DNA from 3 places in the Kribbella sp. NPDC056861 genome. Region 3 is predicted to be linked to each of the others. Evidence: riboswitches for the same ligand, from Rfam matches in the RefSeq annotation. Region 3 holds a riboswitch; each other region holds the start of a gene.
The links. Region 3 has a riboswitch for cobalamin ahead of AB0P21_RS04100 (putative cobaltochelatase). Riboswitches for the same ligand answer to the same signal wherever they lie in the genome.

Region 1 (3,623 bases), on a different contig from region 3:
TTCGACACCACCGGCCGCCGGTACCTCGACGGCTCGGGCGGCGCGATCGTGGTCGGCATCGGGCACGGCGTCGAGGAGGTCGGAGAGGCGATCGCCCAGCAGTCCAAGCTGGTCTCCTATGCGCACGGCACCGCCTTCGCCTCCGCCGCGCTGGAGAACTACGCCGCCGCACTGGCTCCCCTGCTACCCGTCGACGATCCGCACATCTATCCGGTGTCCGGCGGCAGCGAAGCGGTCGAGACCGCGCTGAAGATGGCACGCGCCTACCACCTGGCCCGGGGTGAGGATCGGTCTGTGGTGATCGGCCGACAGGGCGCGTATCACGGCAACACTCGGGGCGCGCTAGACGTTTCCGGGCGGCCCGGGCTGCGGGCGCCGTATCTTCCGTGGCTGGGATCCGCGCGGCACACCACGACGCCGTACGAGTATCGGTGCGAGTTCCCGACGCACCCCGAAGGCTGTGGCCAGCAGCATGCGGAGAAGCTCGAAGCGCTGATCCTTGCCGAGGGCCCGGAAAATGTCGCGGCCTTCATTGCCGAGCCGATCTCGGGTGCAGCGCTCGGTGCCTGCGTGCCGCCCGACGACTACTGGCCCGCGATCACCGGGGTCTGCCGCCGGTACGGCGTACTGGTGATCGCCGACGAGGTGATGACCGGCTTCGGGCGGACCGGGAAGTGGTTCGCCTGTGAGCATTGGGAGGTGCGGCCGGACATCCTGGTCGCCGCCAAGGGCGCGGCGTCGGGTTACTGGCCACTCGGCTTCGCTGCTTGCAGTGGCGAGGTGCACGAGAAGATCGCCGGTTTCACCCATGGCTTCACCTACTCGCACCACGTCGTTGGCGCGGCGGCCGGGCACGCAGTACTGAAGGTGCTGCAGAAGCGCGACCTGATCGCAGCCTCAGCCAGACAAGGTGCAGCCCTCAAGTCGGCACTCGAAGCAGAGCTGGGCGATCACCCGGCCGTCGGCGACATCCGCGGTCTCGGGCTGCTCTGCGCGGTCGAACTCGTCGCCGACCGACCAACCCGTACGCCGTACGCACGGGCCGATCGCGTCGCCGAGCGAATAGTCGCTGCAGGCAAAGAAGCAGGTGTGCTGCTCTACCACTCCACCGGCTGTGCCGATGGCGTCTCCGGCGACCTCGTCCTGCTCGGGCCACCGCTGGTGATCACCGACGCTCAGGTCGCGGAGCTTGCTGAGCGCACGGCGATCGCAGTACGGCAGGTGACCTAGGGGCGGACCGGCGCCACCCGCGGCGGCGGGTTGGTGGTCGGGCCCGCGTTCTGGGAGAAGGACCAGCCCTCGAAGCTGCCGAGCGGAGGCTTGCGGGCGGAGGCGCCGGACTGGCTGTAGGTCCAGCTGCCGCCGTTCGGCGCGTGCCAGTACGACCAGTACGCGCTGGCCGGCGGCGTGTTGACGCACGGCTCGGTGGCCGCGGTCGGTTTGCCGTTGATCCGGCAGATGAAGGCCTTGCCCCACCGGTTGGTGCCGGTGACGACGAACCCGGCGTTCTCCAGCGCGGCCAGCCCCGTGGTCTGATCGCCCGGCGCACAACGGATCTCGGTCGCCCCGCCGAGGCCCTGGTAGTCGACGATCACGGTCACGCCGTTGGCGTTCGGGCAGTACCCCGCGCTGCCCAACCGGGTGACGGCCGCCTCCGCCGGTGCGTCCTCGACCGTGGCCGGCACCAGTGCGACGGCGAGCGCCGCCACCGTGGCCAACCCCGCCAGTATTCGCCGAACCTTCATCGGGCCCCACCCTTCTCACCGATCGACTGAGTGCCTAACTTATGCAAAAACTGTGCAGCCCGCATCTCGAGAGCAACTCCAGCGGGTACTGTGGTGATCGCAGTTGGTTCGTCCTGCCCGCCAGGTAGGACGTCGTAAGAGGGAACCCGGTGTGATTCCGGGACTGCCCCGCAGCGGTGAGTGGGAACGACCGCCGTCATCAGCACTGGGTCCTTGCGGACCTGGGAAGCGACGGCCACTAGGTGTCTGGCAACAGACGTGCCCGCGAGTCCGAAGACCTGCCACTGCCCATGGACGCTCAGCGTTCGTGGTCGACCTCGGTGACCTCGTGGGAAGGTCGCGGCGCGCATGTGACCATTCGACGGTCCGTGTCTGCTGTTCCCCTTCCGCGAGTCGCCTGGTCCGACGAGACGCCTCACGAAGGAGAGACGCTTGACCAGCAAGTCCGCAGCCGCGGCAGCACGGGCCACCGTGTACGGCTACCCCCGGCAAGGTCCCAACCGTGAACTGAAGAAGGCCATCGAGGGCTACTGGAAGGGCAGCGTCAGCGCGGACGCCCTCCGGCAGACCGCGAAGGACCTGCGCGTGGCCAATTGGCGGCGACTCGCCGCCGACGGCATCGACGAGGTCCCCACCGGCGACTTCTCGTACTACGACCACGTGCTCGACACCACCGCCCTGGTCGGCGCGATCCCCGAGCGGCACCGCTCGGCCGTCGCCGCCGACCCACTGGACGGCTACTTCGCAATGGCCCGCGGCACCCAAGAGGTGGCGCCGCTGGAGATGACGAAGTGGTTCGACACGAACTACCACTACCTGGTCCCGGAGCTCGGCCCGGACACCGTCTTCACGGCCGACTCCACCAAGCAGGTCACCGAGCTGCAGGAAGCCGTCGCGCTCGGCCTCGCTGCCCGCCCGGTCCTCGTCGGCCCGGTCACCTATCTCCTGCTGGCCAAGCCCGCTCCGGGCGTCGCCGACAGCTTCGAGCCGCTCTCACTGCTCGACCAACTCCTCCCCGTGTACGCCGAGGTGCTGGCCGACCTGCGGGCCGCCGGCGCCGAGTGGGTGCAACTGGACGAGCCCGCGCTCATCCAGGACCGCACGACCGACGAACTGGACGCCACAGCGCGTGCCTACGCGACGCTCGGCAACCTCACCGATCGCCCGAAGCTCCTCATCGCCTCGTACTTCGACCGCCTCGGCGAAGCCCTCCCCGTCCTGGCGAAGGCTCCGGTCGAAGGTCTCGCGATCGACTTCACCGGACCCGCCGAGGCCAACCTCGACGCACTGGCCTCGGTCGGCGGGCTGCGCGGCAAGCGGCTGGTCGCGGGTGTCGTCAACGGCCGCAACATCTGGATCAACAATCTGTCCAAGTCGCTCTCCACGCTGGCCACCCTGTTGGGGCTGGCCGATCGGGTCGACGTCAGCTCGTCCAGCTCGTTGCTGCACGTGCCGCTGGACGTCGCCGCCGAGACGGATCTCGATCCGGAAGTCCTGCCCTGGCTGGCTTTCGCGCGCCAGAAGACGGCCGAGATCGTCACCCTGACTCGCGGCATCACCGAGGGCACCGAGGCGATCGCGACCGAGCTCGCCGCCAACCGCGCGGCGCACGACGCGCGAGCCGGGTCGGCGCTGACCAACCGCAGTGAGGTCCGCGACCGGCTGACCGGCGTGACCGCGGCGGACAGTCGCCGCGCGACGCCGTACGGGGAACGGAGTGTGGCCCAGCGAGCGCGCCTGGGACTGCCCTTGCTGCCGACCACCACGGTCGGGTCGTTCCCGCAGACCAACGAGCTGCGCACCGCGCGGGCCGAGCTGCGGGCCGAGCGGATCGGCGTCCCGGAGTACGACGAGCGGATCCAGGCGGAGATCCGGGAG
Region 2 (3,623 bases), on a different contig from region 3:
TGTCCGCGCCGGGACTGCTGGTCTGGGTCGATGCGGGCGGCGTCGTCGGGGCCGTGGTCGGTGGGATGACCGGTGTGGGGGTCACAGTCACGGTCGGCTGTGGCTGCTGACGGGGGAGAGCCGGCGCGGTCGGCATGACGACCACCGTGTTGGTCCGGGTCGTTGTTGCTCGGGGGAGCGGCGGTGCCGTCAAGGTCCGGGTGGTGGTGCGGCCGGGCTTCGGCACGAGCTTGGTGACAGTCGGCGTCGAGGTCGGGCGCTGGGTCACAGTCGCCGTCGCAGTCCGTGTGGCAGTTGCTGTGGCCGTAGCCGTCGCGGTGACCGTCACGGTCGGCGTGGGAACCGTCGGAGGTGTCGTCGGCGGGTTCGGATCGGTCCAGGCCAGGTCGGCGAAGGGGATCGGCGCCAACGCGAACACTGCCTGCGGAGTCGACCGGCGCCATTGGTCGACACCGATGCCCAGTCCGTTGGCGATGCCGTCGGCAAGCGAGTCGCCGTTGTAGGCGATCGCGCCGATATCGGGGACCGCCGGGCCGGTGCCTGCGTTCGCGGCGGTCAGTTGCATGCCTTCGACCCAAGCGGTCGCGCGCGCCGCCTGCTGCGTCCTGCCGTCGCCGACTAGTGCCTGCGCGATCAGCCCGGTGCTGTTGGAGTTCGAGCCTTCCGTGGACACGCCGCCGCCGAAGGAGCCGTCCGGCTTCTGCACGGACATGAGCCAGGTGCTGGCGCGGGCGATGGCCTGGTCGATCCCACCGATGCCGTAGGCCTGCGCGGTCATCAGCGCCTGGACGGCCATCGCCGTACCGTCGCCGTCCGGGGCGCCCCCGGCTTCGTCGCAGGTCTTCAGGTCGTTGTAGAACATCCGGAAGTAGCCGTCGCTGCACTGTTGCCGCAGGAGGTACGTCACTGCCGACTCCGGTACGCCGCCCGAGCGGGCCAGCCCGATCACCGCGAGCGACTGGCTGAAGATGTTGGTGTCGTCGCCCCCTGTCGCCTTGTCGCGGAGCCTGCCTTGCTCGACGCCGGCGTCCTGACCCGCGATCAGGTCCAGCGTTTCCTGCCGCATGTTCCGGCCGCCGAAGTTGGTGACGTCCTTGCCCGCGGTCACGGCGGACAGCAGCACCTTCGCGGTGGCGCCGGCGATCCGTGCCTCGGGGTCGGGGTACCAGCCGGGACCCGCGTAGTCGGGCACATGGGTCTGGACGGCGTTGACCACCTGCGCGATCACCGTTGGATCGGCCTCGGCGGCGATCAGGCCCCACTGGGTGTCGATCGTCAGGCCCCAGTCGGGGCCCGCGAAACCGGGGATCGCGCCGTCGACGAGCTGGCCTGCCATCCACTGGGCGGCAGCTGTAGCGCCGGCGGTGGCGGCAGTCGTCGCGGGCGCTGCCTGCATGGTCTGCGGTGCCCGCGCTGCCTGCGCTGCCCGCGCTGCCCGCGCGGCTTGGGCGGTCTGCGCGGCTGGTGCGCTCTGCGCTGCTTGGGCGGGCAGGGCCGTAGTACCGGTGAGCAGTAGGGCGGAGGCGGCGAGTGCTGACGACCAGCGAGCGGTGGTGCGCATGGGACCTGGCTTCGGGGCGGGCGGCCGAGGACGGTGGTCCAGCCGCAGCCCGCTCGTCGCCCCGGCGCGCGCGTCGGCGCACGCGCAGCGGGGGACGGAACGTCGTCGGTCCGGACTCCGCCCGTAGACCACGACGGGTGAGGAGTTCGCAGGCTCGTCGGCGGGTGGTCCGGCTCGCGGAAGTCACCTTCCGCCCACGGTTGCGGGTCAGCGCCGGCTTCGGACCGGCTTCCCCCACGCGACGAGTCATGAAGTTGTTGGAGAGCCTGACGAGGTTACCCCGAACCCTTGTTCGACGCAGCGGAGTGTGTCCCAATGTGACTGGGAGTAATGGATCCGTAGCTGTGGGGGCGATGGTGGGGGACGAAGCAGAACCGGGACCGGCGCCGGCCGACTTCCGGTGGGTGGGGGCGATGCTCGCGGCGCTGGCGGCGGTCTGGCTGGCGATGAACGAGATCAGCCTGCTGGCAGCGGGCTTCCTCGCCGACGGCGGCACCTCCTGGTCGTTCCACGGGATGAGCGGACCGCTCGCCGCGCAGCAGTACGGCGGCTGGCACAGCAAGCTGACCGTCGAGCAGTTGACCGACTGGCTGCCGTTGCTGGCGATCTACCTGCTGCTCGACTTCGTCTTCATCGGGATCTACGTGCCGGCGCTCAAACGCTTCGTCCCCACTGGACCCGTGCTGCTACTGGCCGGCCTCGACGCGCTCGAGAACGTCGGGACGTACCTGCTCGGCCGCGAGCGGTGCGGCGGCGGCGACTGTGTCGGCAACGCTCAGGTGATCGGCCTGACCGTGCTCACCATGCTGAAGTGGGTGGCCTTCGCCTCCGTTCTCGTTCTCCTGTTCAGCTATCACTGGCCGACGATCAAAGCCGCCGTACCGCGGATCCGGCGGGCGCTGTGGATCCAGCGGTTCAGCCTGCTCGCCTTCCTGCCACTGGCCTTGCTGACGGTGGTGCCCGGCACCGACGTGCTCGACCAGCTCCCCGACGTACAGCGCCGATGGCTCGACGACGGCACCGGCGTCTGGCACGCGATCGCCTCCGCCCTCCTGTACTACGCGGTGCTGCTGCCGGTGGTCTTCTTGCTGGGCAGGATCCGCAGCGACTGGGCGGTGCGCCGAGTGCGCGGCGACAGCTACGGCTGGCCGTTCTACAACAGCGACGGCGAACCACGCCGCCACAACCTCAAGCTCTGGTTGATCGGTCCGGTGCTGCTGCCCCTGGTGGCGCTGGTGATCGCCGTGTCCGGCCAGGGTGAGGTCTTCAAGCGGCGGCTGATCGTCTTCTGCTTGATCCCGGTGCTGGTACTCGGCCTGTCCCGCTTGCTGCGCGGCAAGCCGGGGGTGGAGCCGGAGAAGTTGCGCGAGGTCGGGCCGTGGTTCCCGCGCGACGTGATGATCGCCGGCGACATGCTCGCGGTGACCGCGGTCTCTTTGGGTGGGCTGGGCATGGTTCGCGCCTTTACCGGTCTTGCTGCGGGCGACGCGGTCGGTCTGTTCGATTCGTCGTACGTCGTGCATCCGGTCGTGGCGGCGCTGATCGGCGTGGTGCTGGGGATCGGGGTGTGGCTGGCCTCGTGGCCGGTGCTGCAGGCGATCCAGCGGTGGGGGCGACCGGAGTCCACCGGGCTGCTTGGCTGGTACGGCCATCTCGTCACGCCTGGCGTGAACCGGGACGGGCGGACGACCGTCGTCACGCCGCCGCGGAGCAAGGTGCGGGCGGGCTTCATCCTCGGCGCGAGTCTCGGGATCTTGTTGCTGGGCTCGTTCCCGCGGCGGATCGCCGAGATGCTCGGGGTGCTGGCGGCGACGATGCTCGCCTTGACGACCCTGGTGGTGCTGGGTGGGGTCGTGGTGGCGTACGCGCAGGAACGGCAGCCGCCGGAGATCTTCCAGACCAAGTGGCTGCGCCAGCGGGCGACGCCGATGATCGGGTTGCTGCTTCTCGCGATGTTGCTGACGAGTCTGATCGGCGGCAGGACCGAGGTCCATCCGTTGACGGCCAAACCCGCGGGCGGGCTGCCCGATCGGCCGACCCTACAGGCGGCGTTCGACGCGTG
Region 3 (3,623 bases):
GCACCGGCGAAGGTGACGAGACCGACCTTGTCGCGGCGCTGATAGGCATCGAGGAGGAGCGAGACGATCGCGGTCTTGACCTCGGACATCCGCCTCTTCGTGCCCATTGATCCGGACGCGTCGACGCAGAACAGGACGAGGTTGCCCTCGCGGCCTTCGCGGACGCCCAGGCGTACGTCGGAGCCGCGGACTGCGAGGCCGGGGCCGGTGCGGCCGCGGGCGTGCTGATGCGGGGCTGCGGTGCGGATGGTGGCGAGGAGGTGCGGGCGGCCGGATTCGCGGCCGACGCGGGGCCGGTCGCCGACTACGCGGCCGACCTCGGTGAGCGCTCTCGAGCGGCGGCCGGCTACGCCTGGGCCGGCGGAATCGATGGTGAGCAGGCGGGCTTTGTACGGCGCGGAGCTGGCTGCTACCTGGCCGGTCGGGGCTGGGCCCGGGAGAGCGCTTCCTGAGTTCTCGGCCGGTTTGTCGGAGTCGGCGTTGGTGGGTGACAGCGTTGGGTCGTCGGCATTGCTCTCGCCGGCGGAGTCACCGTCATCCGGGCGCCCGTTGTCCGGTCCGCCGTCGTCCGGCCCTGCGTCGGGGCCGCCATCGGGGTTGTTGTCCGGACCACCATCCGGGCCGCCATCCGGGTCGTCGTCGGGATCAGGGTCCGGCGGGGTGCTGTTCTGGATCGCCTGCTCGAGTTGCTCGTCATCCAGCCCAGGAGCGTCGAACGGGTTGCGGCGCTTGCGGTGCGGCAGGGCGAGCTTCGCCGCGGCGCGGACGTCCTCGACCTCGACGACCGTCCGGCCGGACCAGGCCGCGTGGGCTACCGCAGTACGGGCGGTGACCAGGTCGGCGCGCATGCCGTCGACGTCGAAGGAGGCGCAGATCTCGGCGATCTGGCGCAGCGCCGCGTCGGTGAGGATCACGTCGGCGAGGCGGGACTGGGCCTTGACGATCCGCTCGGACAGCTCGGCCTGCGGACCGGCGTACTTGGTGACGAAGGCGGCCGGGTCGGCCTCGTAGGTGAGCCGGGCGCGCATCACCTCGACCCGTACTGCGGGGTCGCGGCTGGCGACGACGTCGACCGTGAGGCCGAAGCGGTCGAGCAGTTGCGGGCGGAGTTCGCCCTCTTCGGGGTTCATCGTGCCGACCAGGACGAAGCGCGCGGGGTGGGTGATCGAGACGCCGTCGCGCTCGACGGTGGCGCGGCCCATCGCGGCGGCGTCGAGGAGTACGTCGACCAGGTGGTCGTGGAGGAGGTTGACCTCGTCGACGTACAGGAGGCCGCGGTGGGCTGCGGCGAGCAGGCCTGGTTCGTAGACGGTGACGCCCTCAGAGAGCGCTCGCTCGAGGTGGAGAGAGCCGAGTACTCGGTCTTCGGTGGCGCCTACTGGTAGCTCTACCAGTCGGGCGGGCCGCGGGTGCGAGCTGTTGTCGGCGGGGTGCGGGCCGTCAGGGCAGGTGGGGTCCGGGTTGGTGGGGTCGCAGGAGAAGCGGCAGCCTTCCAGGACGTCGACGGCGGGCAGGATCTCGGTCAGCGCGCGGACGGCGGTGGACTTCGCCGTGCCTTTCTCGCCGCGGATCAGTACGCCGCCGATCGCCGGGGAGACCGCGGCAAGGATCAGCGCGAGCTGGAGGTCCTCCATGCCGACCACGGCGGTGAAGGGAAAGCCGTTCGAGACCGGCTTGAGGTTCTGACTGATCGGGGTAGACCCCATCGGCGGTGCTTCCCTTCGTCCCGCGGGTGTCCACGCCCGCCTTGGCACTGGCACGCCGGGGCGCGGAGAGCGCTCCCTGGCGGAAGGTCGCGGATGTCCTGGCTTCCGGGCGAGAGCCCGGTCACAGTGGCGGGACCGCCCCGGAATTCAGCCCAGCAGGGCTGTCACCGGTGTTCCTCCACGACCTTCCCGGCGATCATTCCACACCGGCCGTGGAGCTAATTTGTGAAGGCCGCCGACAGGTGGTCCGCGGCCGAATCGCCGGGGAGTTCGCCGACGCCGGTGATCGGGGTGACGGTGATGTAGCCGGCGAGCAGCAGCGCCTCGTCGGTGTCGGTCTCGGTCGGCGGCTCACGCAGTACCTGGCCGACGATCGGCTCGCCCGTCGGGGACTTCTCCAGCACCAGCCGGGACCGCTCGTACGGCACCAGCCGGGCCCAGCGGGCGCCCTTGAGCTCCGACACGGGCACGTCGGGCACGTTGACGTTGATGACCGTCCCGACCGGCTGCTCCAGCAGCCAAGAGAGCGCTTCCCGGGCCACCGCACCGGCCGTTTCGTTGTACGACGGCTGCTCGGAGTCGATGCTGATCGCGAGCCCGGACAAGCCCTGGCTGGCGGCGGTCAGCGCCGCGGCCACCGTGCCGGAGTGCAGGATCGGGCCGATGTTGTGACCGTTGTTGATCCCCGAGACGACCACGTCCGGCGACGGGCCGAACGCGCCCAGCCGGGCCAGCGTCACCGCCAGCGCCGGTGTCCCGTCGATCCCGATGAAGCCGTTCTCACCGGTCTTCGACGCGATCGCCTTGCCGATCATCCCGGCCCGCGAGCTGCCGACGCCGCTCTGGTCGTCCCACGGCGCGACCACCTGCACCGCGTGGCCGGCCTCCGTCATCGCCGCGGCGAGCGCCTGGATCCCGGCGGACTCGTAACCGTCGTCGTTGGTGACCAGGACTCTGAGCTGTTCGGACGCCATGCGTCCACCCAATCACACCCTGGCCACCCTCGCCGCCCGATCACTCAGCCGCGATCCTCGATGTCCCCCTCGGTCTCCAGTACTGCGGTCCGCAGCGTCTCCAGCGCCTCCGCGCTCGGCTCCGACCACAGTCCGCGCTGAGCAGCCTCGAGCAGCCGCTCGGCGATCCCGTGCCGCGCCCACGGGTTCGACTTGCGGAAGAACTCGGCGATCTCCGGGTTCGCGACGTACTCCGTGGTCAACGTCTCGTACATCCAGTCGTCGACCACCCCGGCAGTGGCGTCGTACCCGAACAGGTAGTCCACCGTCGCCGCCATCTCGAAGGCGCCCTTGTACCCGTGGCGCTGCATCGCCGCCATCCAGCGCGGGTTCACCACCCGGGCCCGGAAGACCCGCTTGGTCTCCTCCTCCAGCGTCCGCGTCTTGACCTGCGCCGGTACCGCGGAGTCGCCGATGTAGGCCTTCGGGTTGGAGCCGGTCAGGTGCCGCACCATCGCGACCATGCCGCCGTGGTACTGGAAGTAGTCGTCGGAATCCATGATGTCGTGCTCACGGGTGTCCGCGTTCTTGGCCGCGACCTGGATCCGGGCGTAGGCGCGCTCCATCGACGGCCGGGCCTCCGCGCCGTCGAGATCCTTTCCGTAGGCATAGCCGCCCCAGACCGCGTAGACCTCGGCCAGCTCGGCGTCGGTACGCCAGTTGCGCGCGTCAACGAGTGGCAGCAGACCGGCGCCGTACGAACCGGGCTTGGAACCGAACACCCGCGCCGTGGACGATCGCATGTCATTGCCCGCAGCAACATCGGCGTCGACGTGCGCCCGCAGGTAGTTGCTGTCGGCATCCTCGTCCAGCGCGGCCACCCTGCGGACGGCCTCGTCCAGCAGCGTGACGACGTGCGGGAAGGCGTCGCGGAAGAAGCCGGAGATCCGGATCGTCACGTCGA

Region 1: another riboswitch for cobalamin. It lies ahead of metE (5-methyltetrahydropteroyltriglutamate--homocysteine S-methyltransferase); the one in region 3 lies ahead of AB0P21_RS04100 (putative cobaltochelatase).
Region 2: another riboswitch for cobalamin. It lies ahead of AB0P21_RS10485 (prenyltransferase/squalene oxidase repeat-containing protein); the one in region 3 lies ahead of AB0P21_RS04100 (putative cobaltochelatase).

What each region holds. Positions count from the first base shown of each region.
Region 1 is NZ_JBFBNQ010000002.1:728,400-732,022, forward strand. Features, by position in the region: gene AB0P21_RS10520 (aspartate aminotransferase family protein) at 1-1,230, shown strand, start outside; gene AB0P21_RS10525 (hypothetical protein) at 1,227-1,745, opposite strand; cobalamin riboswitch at 1,833-2,046, shown strand; gene metE (5-methyltetrahydropteroyltriglutamate--homocysteine S-methyltransferase) at 2,178-3,623, shown strand, end outside.
Region 2 is NZ_JBFBNQ010000002.1:715,887-719,509, reverse strand. Features, by position in the region: gene AB0P21_RS10485 (prenyltransferase/squalene oxidase repeat-containing protein) at 1-1,561, opposite strand, end outside; cobalamin riboswitch at 1,703-1,847, opposite strand; gene AB0P21_RS10480 (hypothetical protein) at 1,906-3,623, shown strand, end outside.
Region 3 is NZ_JBFBNQ010000001.1:907,868-911,490, forward strand. Features, by position in the region: gene AB0P21_RS04100 (putative cobaltochelatase) at 1-1,706, opposite strand, end outside; cobalamin riboswitch at 1,780-1,927, opposite strand; gene AB0P21_RS04105 (5'/3'-nucleotidase SurE) at 1,925-2,680, opposite strand; gene cobN (cobaltochelatase subunit CobN) at 2,725-3,623, opposite strand, start outside.